2 regions of the Micromonospora echinospora genome follow, and region 1 is predicted to be linked to the other one. Evidence: riboswitches for the same ligand, from Rfam matches in the RefSeq annotation. Region 1 holds a riboswitch; the other holds the start of a gene.
What was found. Region 1 has a riboswitch for cobalamin ahead of GA0070618_RS28540 (energy-coupling factor ABC transporter permease). Riboswitches for the same ligand answer to the same signal wherever they lie in the genome.
Positions count from the first base shown of each region.

Region 1 (7,624 bases):
AGCGAGACGCGCAGCCCGTAGAGACTGCGGTGCAGCACGTCCCGACCCAGGTCGTCGGTGCCGGCCGGGTGCGCCGGCGAGGGGGCGAGCCGGGTGCGGGACAGGTCCACCGCGCTCTCGTCCAGCGGCCAGACGACGGGGGCGAGCAGGCAGGCGACGACCGCGACGGTCAGGACGGCGGCGGCGACGAGCATACCGCCGTGCCCGGTGCGGCCCGGTCTCCGGACTCGGACGGCGCGGATCCGTAACGCGAGGTCAGTCATCGAGGCGTACCCGGGGGTCGGCGGCGGCGTAGGCGAGGTCGGTGGCCAGGTTCGCGGTCAGCACCACGACGGTGGTGGTCAGGGTGATCGCGGCCAGCAGGGGGAAGTCGCTGCCCAGGGCGGCCTGCACGGTGACCGCGCCCAGGCCGGGCAGGGAGAACACCGTCTCCACCAGGACGGCCCCGCCGACGATCTCCGGCAGGTGGGTGCCGACCAGGGTGAGGAACGGCAGCAGCGCGGTGCGCAGCGCGTGGCCGAAGAGCACCGTCCGGCCGGACAGTCCCCGGGCCCGGGCGGCCAGCACGTGGTCGTCGCGGAGGCTGTCGGCGACCGCGTCCCGGATGAACAGCACGAACCACGGGGCCTGGGACAGGGCCAGCACCGTCACCGGCAGGACCAGGTGGTGGGCCACGTCGGCGGGGTCGGTGCCGGTGGCGGCGACGTCGGTGAGGCCACCGGCGGGCAGCCAGCCGAGGGTGAGCGCGAACACGGCGATGGCGGCCAGCCCGATCCAGAACACCGGCATCGACTGCACGGCGTAGGCGGTGGCGCGCAGGGACCGGTCGAACCATCCGCCGCGCCGGTAGGCGGCGAGGGTGCCCAGCAGCAGGCTCGCCACGAGGACCAGGGCGAGGGCGAGGCCGACGAGCAGCAGGGTCCAGCCGGCGCGGGCCGCGAGCACCGAGGCGACCGGCTCGTGCCGGCTGGTCGACCAGCCGAGGTCGCCCTGGAGCAGGTTGCCCACCCAGCGGGCGTACTGCACCGGCAGCGGGTCGTCGACGCCCCAGTTGGCCCGGATCTGGGCGAGGTTCTCCTCGCTGGTGGTGAACGCGGCGGCCCCGGCGTACTGCTGCGCGGGGTCGATCGGCGAGGCCGCGCCGAGGGCGAACATGCCGACGCTGGTGGCCGCCAGGATCGGCACCGCGACCAGCAACCGGCGGCGGACGACCGCGCCGGCCCCGGCCAGCCGGCGGGGACGCCGGCCGGCGGGGGTCTTCACCGCAACCGGCGGGGTCACGGTGTCTTCGCCCAGGTGTGGATGTTCCACCAGAGGCTGTTGGCCACGTCGTGCTCGTGCGGCTCGACCCGCGGGGCGACGCCCTGGACGGCGTCGGAGACCACGTAGGTGTGCTGGAGGTAGGTGAGGAAGACCCAGGGCACGTCGGTGGCGAGCTGCTTCTGGAACGTCGCGTACGCGGCCTTGCGGGCGGCCGGGTCGGCGTTGGACCGGGCCTCCCGTAGCGCCTGGTCGACCACGGCGGAACGGTACGAGCCGGGGTTGAAGAAGCCCTGGCCAGCGAAGGTCGACGTGAACAGCTTGAACGAGACGAAGTCCGGGTCGTACGGCGTGCCGAAGCCCATGACCAGCCCGTCGGTCTTCATCCGGGGGGTGATCGCGTCCCAGGTCAGCCCCTCGGGAGTGATCTTGATGCCGACCTTCCGCGCGTCGGCGGTGACCGCCAGGGCGAGTTCCTTGCGCAGGCTGTCGGTGGCCGGGTACATGAGGGAGAACGCGGCCTGGCGGCCGTCCTTGACCCGGACGCCGTCCGGGCCCGGCTTCCAACCGGCCGCGTCCAGGACGGCGGTGGCGGCGGCCGGGTCGGCGGCCGGCTTGCCGACGATGGACGGCTCGACGAACTCCGACGTCGGCGGGATCGGCCCGAACGCCGGTTCCCCCGCCCCGCCGAGCACGCCGGCCACCATCGCTGACCGGTCCACCGCCGCGTTCAGCGCCTTCCGCACGGCCGGGTCCCCGGTGACCGGCCCGCCCATCGGCAGCATCACGCCCCGGTAGTCGGCGGTGGGCACCCGCTGCACCCGGTAGCCGGACCGCCCATCGAACCCGGACGCCAGTTTCGGGGCCAGCTCGGCGGCGTCAAACTCGCCGGCCCGCATCCGCTGGGCGCGGACGTTGTCGTCCGGGACGAACGCCACCACCACGCCGGAGTTGGCCGGCTTGCCGCCCCAGTACCGCTCGTTGGCGGCGAGCACCAACCGGTCGCCCGGCGTCCAGGAGGTCACCCGGTACGGGCCGGTGCCCACCGGTTTGCGGTTGAAGGCGGCCTTGTTGACGTCCTGTCCGGCGAGGGCCTTCGCCGGCACGATGCCCAGCGCGAGGCGCTGGAGGAACGGCGCGTAGGCGTACTCGAGGGTGAAGACCACGGTCGACGGGTCGGGTGCGGCGACGGAGGCGAGCATGTCCAGGTCGGACCGGAGCGTCGAGTCGACCTTCGGGTCCAGCACCGCCTGGTAGGTGAAGACCACGTCCTGCGCGGTCAACGGGGTGCCGTCGTGGAAGACCACCCCGTCACGGAGCTTCGCCGTGACCGTCCGCCCGTCGGCCGACACGGTCGGCAGCTCACGGGCCAGGGCCGGCACGAGCTGGTTACGGTCGTCGCGGGCGACCAGGCCGTCGAAGATCAGCGAGCCGCCGTCGACGCCGTAGTTCAGCACCGGGTTGAGCGTGTCCGGCTCGCCCGCCGTCGCCACCACGAGCCGGTCGCCGCCGTCGCCGCCTGGGGTGTCCGCCGGGGACGAGCAGGCGGCCAGGGCGACCACACCGGCGGCGAGAAGCGCCACCATCCGCGCAGACCGCACGGGGTTCCTCTTTCCTTGGTCGACGACGAAGGCGCGGTCACAGGCGGACCGCAGGGCAATCCTTGCGTAGTTGCCAAGAGGTTGCAATAGCGGCCCGAGGGGTGATCATCACAACCGGTGCCCCCTGCTTGACCTGCGCCTCGGGCACCGCCGCCGGCCACCGGGGACCCGGCTGTCAGCCGCAGGTGGATCACCGCTCTTGCCCCCGCCGGTCGCCGGTCGATAGCCTCTCGCCGTCAAGGTGCTCGGGAAGCCGGTGGAAGACCGGCGCGGCCCTCGCCACTGTGACCGGGGAGTGACCTCCGACTTGCGCCACTAGGCCGACGGCCTGGGAAGGCCGGAGGAAGCGTCGATCCGGGAGCCAGGAGACCGGCCTTGACGGTGTGATCTCGTCCACGAGGTGCTGGAGAGGAAGGTCTTCGATGCACATCGCCGAGGGGTACCTACCCCCGGTGCAGGCAGCGGCATGGTTCGCGGTGTCCGCACCCTTTGTCGTCCACGGCAGCCGGGCTCTCGTCCGGCAGGTCCGGCAGGACCCGGAGTCCAAGTTGTTGCTGGGAGCGGCGGGTGCCTTCACCTTCGCGCTCTCGGCCCTGAAGATCCCGTCGGTGACCGGGTCCTGTTCCCACCCCACCGGCACCGGCCTCGGCGCGGTGCTGTTCCGACCACCGGTGATGAGCGTCCTCGGCGGCATCGTGCTGCTGTTCCAGGCGGTCCTGCTGGCCCACGGCGGGCTGAGCACACTGGGCGCGAACATCTTCTCGATGGCGATCGTCGGCCCGTGGGTGGCGTACGGCGTCTACCTGCTGGCCCGCCGCCTGGGTGGCAGCCTGGACGTGGCGGTGTTCCTGGCCGCCGCGCTGGGCGGGCTGGCGACGTACTGCGTCACCAGCGTGCAGCTCGCGCTGGCGTTCCCCGACCCGACGTCCGGCTTCCTCGGCGCGGTGGTCAAGTTCGGTGGGATCTTCGCCGTCACCCAGATCCCCCTGGCGATCAGCGAGGGGCTGCTGTCGGTGCTGGTGGTGCGGCTGCTCACCCGGGTCAGCGGAGACGAGCTGCGGCGCCTCGGCGTGCTGCGCAAGCCCCAGGAGGTAGCGGCGTGAAGCGCTTCGGACGGGTCAACCTGCTCCTGCTGCTGGCGGTGGTCGCGCTGGCGGTGGCCCCGCTGGTGCTCGGGCTCGGCGGTTCGGCCGAGGAGCCGTTCACCGGGGCGGACGCCCAGGCCGAGGAGAGGATCGTCGCCGACCACCCGGACTACGAACCGTGGTTCTCCTCCATCTACGAGCCGCCCTCCGGTGAAATCGAGTCGGGCCTGTTCGCCCTCCAGGCGGCGGTGGGCGCCGGGTTCCTCGGCTACTACTTCGGGGTCGCCCGCACCCGACAGCGGCTGCGCGACGCCGACGCCGCCAACGGCTAGTGTTCGCCCTCGACGTCGCCGCGCACACCGGTCCCTGGCGGGTACGGCACCCGGGCGAGAAGGCACTGCTGGCGCTGGGCCTGCTGGGGTGCGCGGTGGCCCTGCCGACGTGGCCGGGCGCCGCGTTGGCGGGCACCGCCGCCGCGCTGCTGCTGGTCGGTCCGGCCCGGGTTCCGGTGCCGGTGCTGCTGCGGGCGGCCCGGGTGCCGGCGCTGTTCATTGCCACCTCCGCGGTGCCGCTGCTGGTCTCCGTGCACTCCCCGACCCGGCTGGGCTGGAACCCGGCCGGGGTCGGGACGGCGGCCACGACGACCGGCCGCGCGGCGGCGGCCCTGCTGTGCCTGCTGCTGTTCAGCGCCACCACCCCCCTGTCCGACGTCCTGCCGAGGCTGGTCCGGCTCGGGGTCCCGGCGGCGGTGACCGAGGTCGCCGCGCTGACGTACCGGATGCTGTTCCTGCTGGTCGACAGCGTGCGCGCGGTACGCGAGGCGCAGGCGGCGCGGCTGGGCTACCGGACCTGGCGCACGGCGCACCGGTCCCTGGCCGGGCAGGCGGGGGCGATCTTCGTCCGGGCCTTCACCCGGGCCCGCCGCCTGGAGGAGGGACTGGCAGTACGCGGCTACACCGGGTCACTGGCGGTACAGGTGGAGGTCCGGCGGCTCTCCCCGGCCTTCGTGGTCGCGTCCGTCGCGCTGTTGGCGTCGATCGTGGCCCTGACGGCCGTTTCCGGTGGGCTGTGGCGGTGACCGGACCACTGCTGCGGATGTCCGGCGTGGACTTCGCCTACCAGCCCCGCCAACCCGTGCTCACCGGCGTCGACCTGGCCGTCCTGCCCGGTCAGCGGCTGGCCGTGGTGGGGCCCAACGGCGGCGGGAAGACCACCCTGTTCCGACTCGCGGTCGGCGCGCTCGCCCCGGACGCCGGGCGGATCGAGGTGGCCGGCACGCCGGTGCGACGCACCCGGTCGGGCCTGCTGGAGCTGCGGCAGCGGGTGCAGCTGGTGCTCCAGGACCCGGACGACCAGTTGTTCTCCGCCAACGTCCGCCAAGACGTCTCGTTCGGGCCGATGAACCTCGGCCTCGATCCGAGGCAGGTGCGACAGCGCTGCGACGAGGCGCTGGCCGCGTTGCAGGTCACCGCGCTGGCCGACCGCCCCACCCACCTGCTGTCGTACGGCCAACGCAAGCGGGTCGCCATCGCCGGAGCGGTGGCGCTCCGACCGGAGCTGCTGATCCTCGACGAGCCGACCGCCGGACTCGACCCGGCGGGCGTGGAGGCGCTGCTGCGCACCCTCGACGACCTGCACGCCGCCGGGACCACCATCCTGGTCTCCACCCACGACGTCGACCTCGCGTTCCGGTGGGCGGACGAGGTGGTGGTCGTGGCCGGCGGCGGCGTGCGCCGGGTGCCGACCACCGAGGCGCTGGCCGACCCGGAGCTGCTCGCGGCGGCGCGGCTGACCCCCGCCTGGGCGCCCCTGGTGCACCGGCTGATCGACCGGTTGCCCCACCTGTCCGGGGCCCGCCCCCGCTCCGCCGCCGAACTGGCGGCCCTGCTGGCGACCACCGAAGAAGGGGCCGTATGACCGTCGACGACAATCCCGGACCGACGGGTACCGACCGCCGTGAAGCGCGCCGCGTCCCGAGATGGCGGCTGCTGATCCTCGGCGGGACGGCCGAGGCCCGCGCCCTCGCGGCGGCGGTCACCGCCCGGCCGGACGTCGCGGTCGCCTCCTCGCTGGCCGGACGGGTGGCCGAGCCCCGGCTGCCGGTCGGTGAGGTGCGCATCGGTGGTTTCGGCGGCGCGGCCGGCCTGGCCGCCTGGCTGGACGAGCACCGGATCGACGCGGTGGTCGACGCCACCCACCCGTACGCGGCGCGGATGCGGGTCTCCGGCATCGAGGCCGCCGCCACGGCGGGCGTGCCACACCTGCGCCTGGAGCGTCCGGGCTGGACGGCGCAGCCGGGCGACCGCTGGCACCGGGTGCCCGACCTGCCCGGCGCGGTGGCCGCGTTGCCGGCGCTGGGGCGGCGGGTGCTGCTGACCACCGGCCGGCAGAGCCTGGCCGCGTTCGCTCCCCTGGCGGACCTGTGGTTCCTCGCCCGGGTGGTGGACGCCCCGGACGAGCCGGTGCCGGCGCACGTACGGCTGCTGCGCAGTCGAGGCCCCTACACCGTGGACGGGGAGACCGATCTGATCCGCGAGCACCGCATCGACGTAGTGGTCACCAAGGACAGCGGCGGTGCGCTCACCGAGGCGAAGCTGACCGCCGCCCGTCGGCTCGGCCTGCCGGTGCTGATGATCGACCGGCCGGCACCGGCCCGCCCGCCCGCGACGGTCACCACGGTCGACGACGCGGTGCGCTGGCTGGACCGGCACCTGCCGGCGGGGTGATGGGGGACTGCCCCGCCGAGTGGATCCGGGCCGACGGCTACGACATCCTCGTCGGTCACCGCGCCACCTGGTACAGCGGCCAGGTGTTCCCGGCCACCGTTGGCAGACACGGCAGGCCGGGCACGGCGGATCCCCGGCGCTGGCACCCGAAGTTCGACTCGGGTTCGGCCAGTGCTGGACTAGCATCCTGATCATGTCGGGAGAGAGGACGGTGGCCGAGATACGGTTGACGGAGCGACACCGTCCGACAGGATTCACCCGTCACTACTACGGCCACCCGGGCGGGCCCAGGGTCGAGGTCCCTCCGCCGGTGTCGCTGCGCCTGGTGCAGTACGCCGGCGACGAGCCACGGGTGTACCTCTTCTACTGCGATGCCACCGGCGAGGAGATGACCGACACTCTCCACGACTCGCTGGAGGACGCCATGGACCAGGCCAAGGCCGAGTTCCGCGTGCGCCGGGACGAGTGGCGCCACGCGCCCCGGTGACGACGTTCTACGTGATCTCACGCCCTGGTTCGAGTCTCCCCCTGGCCTTTCTCGCCAACGTCGATTCGATGCGCCGCGAGAGCAGAACGCTCACCGAACTCGCCGACGACCCGCCTCCCTCGCACCTGTTCCGGCAAACCCGGGGCAGCATCTCCACCGTCGGCGTCGAGCTGCCCTGGCTCGACGCGGAGCAGGCAGTCTTCATCGCGGTCGACCGCATCCCCGGTGATGACGTCGCGATGGCCCTCGACTATCGCACCGACCCCGCCGATCCCCGGGTCGTCGTCAGCGACTTCTGGACCGACCCGAAGCAATGCTCCTGGCGGGCCGTCGCCCCGACCTTCTCCCAACTCGTAGAGATCCTCCGGCTCGTCTGACCCGACAGCGGTTCGCTGCTTACCGACCGGGTGACCTCCGGTCGGAGTCCTTCGACCGGTGGCCCACCGCTAACCCACAAGGCTCTTG
Region 1 covers NZ_LT607413.1:6,666,464-6,674,087, forward strand. The annotation lists gene GA0070618_RS28525 (ABC transporter permease) at 1-263, opposite strand, end outside; gene GA0070618_RS28530 (ABC transporter permease) at 256-1,281, opposite strand; gene GA0070618_RS28535 (ABC transporter substrate-binding protein) at 1,278-2,861, opposite strand; cobalamin riboswitch at 3,084-3,253, shown strand; gene GA0070618_RS28540 (energy-coupling factor ABC transporter permease) at 3,284-3,964, shown strand; gene GA0070618_RS28545 (energy-coupling factor ABC transporter substrate-binding protein) at 3,961-4,278, shown strand; gene cbiQ (cobalt ECF transporter T component CbiQ) at 4,278-5,024, shown strand; gene GA0070618_RS28555 (energy-coupling factor ABC transporter ATP-binding protein) at 5,042-5,863, shown strand; gene GA0070618_RS28560 (cobalt-precorrin-6A reductase) at 5,860-6,672, shown strand; gene GA0070618_RS33745 (hypothetical protein) at 6,866-7,159, shown strand; gene GA0070618_RS28565 (hypothetical protein) at 7,228-7,536, shown strand; gene GA0070618_RS28570 (GNAT family N-acetyltransferase) at 7,606-7,624, opposite strand, start outside.

Region 2 (7,624 bases), 540 kb from region 1:
GGACCGGTGCCACCGGTCGTCGGAATGTCGGCCGATGGTCCGGCGGCGTCCAGTGTCATGGTTGGTCGACCTCGTCGTTGACCGGTCCACGGCCGGAGTTGGTTTCGATGGCCGTGTCCGCGGGGCGAAGCGTCGGGGCGGGGTCAGGTGTGGTGGTGCCGGCGCGGGACGGGCGGCGTAACCGGGCCGCGATCTCGTCGCCGCTCAGGTTGACGGTGATGGTGAGGGCGGCGATGAGAACGGCCGGGGCGACGACCGCCCAGGGCTGGAGCACCAGGCCGGTGCGGTTCTCGGCGACCATCAGCGCCCAGTCGGCGGCGGGTGGTTGCAGGCCGAGTCCGAGGAAGTTGGCGCCGGCGACCATGGCGATGGTGCCGGCGATGCGGGAGCCCACGTCGGCGAGGACGGGGGCGGCGATGTTGGGCAGTACGTCGCGGACGGCGACGTCGGGCCAGGACTCGCCGCGGGCGATCGCCACCTCGACGTAGCCGCGGACGGCGACCTGCAGGGTGGCCGCGCGCACGACCCGGATGATGCCGGGCAGGTTGGCCAGGGCCGAGGCGGCCACGACGACGAGGGTGCCCCGTCCGGTGGCGGTGGCGAGAACGGCCAGGACGAGGAACGGCGGGACGGCCAGCAGCACGTCGACCGGCCGGAGGACGACGCTGTCCACCCGGTGGCGCAGCCCGGCGAGGATTCCCGCAGCGGTGCCGGCCAGGTAGGCCGTGACGGTGGCGGCAGCCGACAACGCGACGACCGTGCGCCCGCCGTGCAGGAGGCGACTGAGCACGTCGCTGCCCAGGTAGTCGGTGCCGAGCGGGTGTCCGGACCGGGGCGGAGTGAACGGCAGGCCGACGACCTCGGTGGCGGTGTGCGGCGCGAACCACGGCCCGGCCAGCGCGACCACGAGGACCACCACGGCCGCCCCCGCGATGACGCCACCCCCGGTCCGTCGCCGGATGCGGGCAGGACGGGTGGTCATCGGCCCTGCCTGGGCTGCGTGCGCAGTTTCGGCACCAGCGCCAGGACTGTCAGGTCGGCCAGCAGGTAGCCGACGACGGTGGTGGCGGCGAAGAGCAGGGTCACGGACTGTACGTAGGGCAGGTCGCGGTGTCCGATCGCGTGGACCAGGTCGGCCGAGATGCCGGGATAGTTGAAGACGGTCTCGACCACGACGATGCCGCCGACCAGCCAGGTGATGCTGCCCGCGAGGAGCGGTGCCGCCGGTGCGAGGGCGTTCCGTAGGGCGTGGTGGGTGACGATGCGCCGTTCGGACACGCCGTGCAGCCGCGCCATCCTCACGTAGTCCGAGGCCATCGCCTCGGCCACCTGCGCCCGGACCATCCGGATCGTCTGGGGGGCCATCACCGCGACCAGCGTGAGGACCGGTAGCACGAGGACCTCGGGAGCGGACAGCGGACTGGCGTCGGGGTCGAGCATGGACACGGCCGGCAGTACCGGCCAGGCGTAGGCGAAGACCGCGATCAGCAGGGTGGCGGTGACGAACTCGGGTAGCGCGCCGACGACGACGGCGGCGACGGTGACAGCCCGGTCGCGGGCGCGACCGGCACGGGCACCGGCCCAGGCGCCGAGGCCGACCGCGACCGGGACGAGGACCGCGGTCGCCACCGCAGCCAGGGTCAGGGTGTTGCGGAGCCGACCGGCGACGATCTCGGTGACCGGCCGGCCGGAGAACACGGATCGGCCGAGGTCACCTCGCAGGACACCGCCGATCCAGTCCAGGTACCGCTCGGGCAGGGGCCGGTCGAGACCGAGCTCGGCGCGCAGGGCCGCCTTCTGCGCGGCGGTGCCACCGCCGGAGCCGGCACCCTTGGCGAGGAGGACGTCGACGGCGTCGCCGGGCAGCAGCTGCATCGCCCCGAAGATCACCACCGAGGCGGCGACGACCACCACGATGGCACTCAACAGGCGTCCGGCGAGGTAGCGGCCCAACGGAAAACGGTCCCACCACGGCAACCGGGGCCCGGGGCCGACCTTCACAGCCACACGTCGGCGTAGTTGCACCAGTCGTCGCTGGCGACGGTGGCCTCCGTGAAACCCCGCACCCGAGGGCTCACCCCGTCGAGCCATCTGGCGTAGGAGTGGATGATGTATCCACCGTCGGCCCACAGTTCCTGTTGCAGTTCCCGGTACCGCTCCCGGCGCAGCGCCGGGTCGATGGTGCCCCGGGCGACGGCGAACTTCGCGTCCCAGGCGGGGCGCTTCCAGGCGGTCTCGTTACTGAGCGCATCGGACACGACCGCCTGGCCGTAGAACCACTCCAGAGCGTAGCTACCCCAGCTGGTCTGGGTGAAGGGCTGCTTGAGATACACGTCGGTCCAGTACGACGACCGCTCCGACTTCACCACCTCGATGGTGATGCCCGCCTGCTTGGCCTGCTCGGCGTAGAGCAGCGCCGCCTGCACGTACCCGGGCGTGACGTCGGCGGTGTGCAGGGTGACCTTCAGGTTCTCCCTGCCGGCCTCGCGCAGCAGCGCCCGCGCCCGTTGGGGGTCGTGGGGCCGCTGCGGGATCGCGTCGGCGTAGTTCGGCGCGCCCTTGCCGTACAGGTCGTTGCCGACCTCGCCGTAGCCGAACAACACCGCGTCGACGATGGCCTGGCGATCCACCGTCAGCTTCAACGCCTCGCGCACCCTGGGGTCGTCGAACGGTTCACGGTCGATGAGCATGTTGAACGCGTGCATGGTCCCGACCGGGGACTGGCGAATGCCGAGTTGCCGGTTGCCCTGCTGGGCCTTGGCCTGCACATGGGACAACTGGTGCACGATGTCGGCCCGCCCGGAGAGGAACACGTTGAGCCGGGCGTCAGCGTCCGACGCGAGGAGGATCTCCACGCTGTCCACGTAGGGCTTTGCCGGCTCCCAGTAGCGCTCGTTGCGCACCAGGCGGGTGCGCTCGCCCGGCGTCCAGCTGTCGAACCGGAACGGACCGGTGCCGACGGGCGGGTGGGCCTTGTCGAAGCTGGTGGTGCCGTTCTGGATCACGTAGACGTACCAGCCGGCCAGCAGCGCCCCGAGGTCGGCCATCGGGTGCTTCATGCGCAACTCGACCGTCAGGTCGTCGACCCGTCGTGATCCGGCGAGGTCGACCATGGCGAGGTCGGCGGCGGCCGGCAGCTTGTTCGCCGGGTCGATGATCCGCTTGACACTCCACAGGACGTCGTCGGCGGTCAGCGGCTTGCCGTCGTGCCAGACCACGCCCTTACGCAGGACGATCCGCCAGACCGTGCCGTCGGCGTTCGGCTCCAGGCGCTCGGCCAACCGTGGACGCAGAGTCAGGTCGTTGTCGTAGGCGACGAGCTTGTCGAAGATGTTCTTCGCCACCGCTCCGCCGCCCCACGAGCCGGCCAGATGCGGGTCGAGCACATCGTCGGTGGTGCTTGCCCCCGAGGTGACGACCCGCAGATTCCCGCCACGGCGCGGCACCCCGCCCTGCGCTGCCGTCGGCTCCTGCGTCCCGCATCCGGCCCATCCGGGCACGCCCAGCAGCACGGCGCCGGACATCACACCCTTGAGCAACGCGCGTCGGTCGGCGGCCCCGGCCACGCGATCGCTACGTCTGTTCACGGCACAGGCTCCTTGCTCGGGTGGAAGACGGAACCACGGCGCTCTCCGGCAGGGACTGGCCGGAAAAAAATCGTGGACCAGAACGGGTCACGCCGGCGAGCACCACGCTGCGCGCGACGCGCGTCCCACAGCGGTCATCACAGACCACGGTGACGACAGGTCAGCGGCTTCGGTGCCAGCTCCTACGGGAGCGTCGTTCGGGGCGCGACCAGCAGGCGGCGGTCGACGCGCGAGCACCGGACGAGGACATGTGCATCTGATCCATCCTTCGTAGATCAACATCGATGGCGTGCGGGTGGAGGTATCCTGACTCCCGGGTCAATGCTCACCCCGGCCTTCCCAGGCTTACGCCCAGTGGCCCACGAGGGGATCTACTACCCGGTCACAGTGGCGAGGACCGTGCCGGGCTCACACCGGCTTCCCTCACACATCGCGGGCCGACCCTAGCAAGGGCATCCACCGAACCACATAGGACTCTGCACTGTGTCCTACGCCACTCCTCCGGGATCGGTGAAGCCCACCAGGGAGGAACCGTGCCGACGGCCAGGACCGCTGGCATTGACAGTCACCGTGGCGGGGCCGACACTGTGGCCACAACTCCAGACGTGAACACGCGTGGGGGAAGTCCGGTCGAATTCCGGCGCTGGCCCGCAACGGTAGGCCGTCCAGGGGATGAACCCTGGCGGCGAGCCCGAATACCCGCCGTGTCCGCGAATCCCGCTCCTCAACCCGTCGTGGCCCACGGGTCGGAGTCCCGCAGGCTGCCCACGTTCGGTAACCGACCGGGATCTGACGACCACCGGGCCGGAAAGGCGCGTGACGATGGTCGTCCGCCTGAGCCGGCACCGCCTGCTCACCCTCCTCTGCGGTGTCCTCACCGCCCTCACGCTCGTCACACCCACACTCACCGCACCCGCGCAGGCCGTGGCGAACCGGCCCGACGCCGCAGCCGGCTGGCTGGCCCGGCAGCTCGTCGACGGGGAACGCTTCGAGGTCGTCTTCGACGGCGTCGCCTACCCCGACCCCGGACTGACCCTGGACGCGGTGTTCGCCTTCGCCGCGGCCGGCGTCGCCGACGACCCGGCCGCCCGGGCGCTGGCCTGGGTCACCCGCCCCGACATCCGCGACGGCTACCTCGGCGACGGCACCACCGAGGCGTACGCGGGCGCGACCGCCAAGCTCACCCTCGCCGTGCAGGTGCGGGGCGGCGACCCGACCGCCGTGGGCGGACTCGACCTGGTCACCCGCCTGCGGTCACTCCAGGCACCGGACGGCCGGTTCACCGACCGGTCCGCGTACGGCGACTACAGCAACGCCTTCAGTCAGTCCTTGGCGATCCTCGCGCTGGCCCGGACCGCCACCGGCGTCCCACCCACCGCAGGCGAGTGGCTCGCCGGCACCCGCTGCCCCGACGGCGGCTACCCGGTGCTGCCCGCCCAACCGACCTGCGTCCCCGACGTGGACGCCACCGCCCTGGCGGTGCAGGCGCTGCGGGCCGCCGGCCGACCGGCCGACGCCACCGCCGGACTCAACTGGCTGGTCTCCGTGCAGCGCACCGACGGAGGCTTCACCAACGCGGCCGGCACCGCGAACGCCAACAGCACCGGGCTGGCCGCCCAGGCGCTGCGCGACGGTGGCCGACCCCTGGCCTGGGCCAGGGCCCGGAGTTTCCTGGTCGGACTCCAGGTCGGCTGCGCCGGTGTGCCCGCCGACCGGGGCGCGGTCGACTTCGACGGCGGCACCCTCGACCGGGACACCCTCAACCGGGCGACCACCCAGGCCGTCCTCGGACTGACCGGGGTCGGCTACCCACGGCTCACCGCCGTCGGCGCCGACCCGGACGCCCCCACCCTGCCCTGCCGCTGAACCCCGGAACAACCGTCTCGACTTAAGGAGCATCCATGTCCCGTTTCCGTCCCTCCCGTCGTGGCTGGCTCGTCGGCCTGATGGCCGCAGTCCTCGCCGCCGCTGGGTTGACCGCCGCCGACCCCGCACCACGGCCGGCCCAGGCCGCCGCCTGCACCGGCACGTCCGGCGTCACCGTCGTGGTGGACTTCACCGCCCTCGGCGGGGGAGTGCAGGTCGCCTGCGCACCCGGCGACCCGGCGACCGGACTGGCCGCCCTGCAGGGCGCCGGCTTCACCGTCACCGGCACCCAGCGCTGGGGACTGGCCTTCGTCTGCCGCATCAACGGCCTGCCGACCTCCGCGACGGACCCGTGCGTCAACACCCCGCCGGTCACGGCGTACTGGTCGTACTGGCACGCCCCGAGCGGCGGCGCCTGGTCCTACAGCACCTCCGGGGCAAGCAGCTACAACCCCGCACCCGGCAGCGTCGAGGGCTGGTCCTTCGGATCGGGATCGGCACCGAGCATCCCCGCCCCGTGATCGGCCAGCCGCGCTGACCCGGGCGGCACCGGGCGCCGGCACCACTGTCTAGCGTCGCGTGACGTTCGGGCGGTATCGTGTCGGCGCCCGGTCCATCCGGGCCACAACTGCATACGTCCCGTGTGGGGGGAAGCCGGTAGAAGCCGGCGCTGACCCGCAACCGTGAGCGAGGCCCACCTCGCGAGCCGGAATGCCCCGCCCGGGACGAGCGGCTTCCACTGTCGAGGTTCACAGGGTGAAGTCCGGCCACCGCCGAGGCCCGTCACCCCGCTCACGCTGCACGCGAGCGGGTTTTTCGGGTCCGAGGTGCCCTCCGGAGCTCACCGACCGCTCCGCGAAAGGCACCCACCATGCCCCTGTCCCGGCTCCGACGTCCCGGTCTCGGCGTCGCCACGACGACCGCGCTCGTCGCCCTCGCCGCCACCGCACCCAGCCTCGCGGCCCCGTCCACCGCAGCCGACCCGGACGCCGCCCGCGACGCCGCGACCTGGCTGGCCCGCGAGTTCACCGACGGCGCCCTGCCCGGCCCGTTCGGTGGCCAGGACTGGGGCCTGACCATCGACGGTCTCCTCGCACTGACCGCCGCCGACGTCGCCGAGCCGACCCGCCGCGCGGCCACCGAACAGGTCGCGGCCCACGTCCGGTCGTACAACAGCTACGACGACTGGGGCATCGAGGGCTTCACCGACGGCGGCGCGACGGCGAAACTGCTCTACGCCGCCACCGCCGCCGGCGCGGAGCCGACCGACTTCGGCGGCTTCGACCTGCGGGCGGAGACGCTGGCCCTGGTCGCCGGAGCGGACAGTGGCGACCAGCGGGGCCGCATCACCAGCCGCACCACCGATGCCAGCGGCCCCGACGCCAGCAACACCTTCGACCAGGCGTTCGCCGTGCTCGGACTGGCCCGCAGCGGTGAACTACCACAGGACACCGTGGACTTCCTCGTCCGCCAGCAGTGCGCGGTGGGTGGCTTCCGGCTGTACCCCGACGCCGACGACAAGCCGACCTGCGACGCGCAGGCCACGCCGACCCTGGACGTCGACTCGACCGCCATGGCGGTGCAGGCCCTGCTGACCGCGGCCGAAGACGGCGCCACCGGCGCCGCCGGCGCGGCCCGGCGCGGCGCCGACTGGCTGCAGACCCAGCAGCAGGCCGACGGGTCGTTCGGCGGTTCCGGCCCCACCAGCGGCACGAACGCCAACAGCACCGGACTGGCCGCACAGGCCCTCGCCGCCGCCGGACGCGACACCGCCGCCACCCGGGCCGCCGCCGCCCTGGTCGCGCTGCAACTGACCACGGCGACCGGCGGGGCTGCCGCCGCCGACGCCGGCGCGATCGCCTACAACGCCGAGACCCTGACGGCGGCCCGCACGTCGGGCCTGGGGGAGAACGACCGCGACCAGTGGCGTCGCGCCACCGCCCAGGCGCTGCTCGGCCTGGCGCAGGTACCCCTCGGCCGGATCGGCCTCGACCCACCCGTCTCGCCCAGCCCCTCGCCGAGCATCACCGCCTCGCCGACCCCCAGCGGTTCACCGTCACCGTCCGGCTCCGCCACGCCCACCCTGACACCGAGCCACTCCGACAGCCCCACCCCACCGACCCCGACGCCGACCGCGACGACCCCTTCCGCCACCCCGAGCACCACACCGG
Region 2 covers NZ_LT607413.1:6,124,106-6,131,729, reverse strand. The annotation lists gene GA0070618_RS26350 (ABC transporter ATP-binding protein) at 1-59, opposite strand, end outside; gene GA0070618_RS26345 (ABC transporter permease) at 56-982, opposite strand; gene GA0070618_RS26340 (ABC transporter permease) at 979-1,953, opposite strand; gene GA0070618_RS26335 (ABC transporter substrate-binding protein) at 1,998-3,587, opposite strand; cobalamin riboswitch at 3,868-4,063, opposite strand; cobalamin riboswitch at 4,183-4,308, shown strand; gene GA0070618_RS26330 (prenyltransferase/squalene oxidase repeat-containing protein) at 4,410-5,453, shown strand; gene GA0070618_RS26325 (hypothetical protein) at 5,489-5,974, shown strand; gene GA0070618_RS26320 (prenyltransferase/squalene oxidase repeat-containing protein) at 6,325-7,624, shown strand, end outside.
Region 2: it holds a riboswitch for cobalamin, as region 1 does, so the genes downstream of both, GA0070618_RS26330 (prenyltransferase/squalene oxidase repeat-containing protein) here and GA0070618_RS28540 (energy-coupling factor ABC transporter permease) in region 1, are expected to answer to the same signal.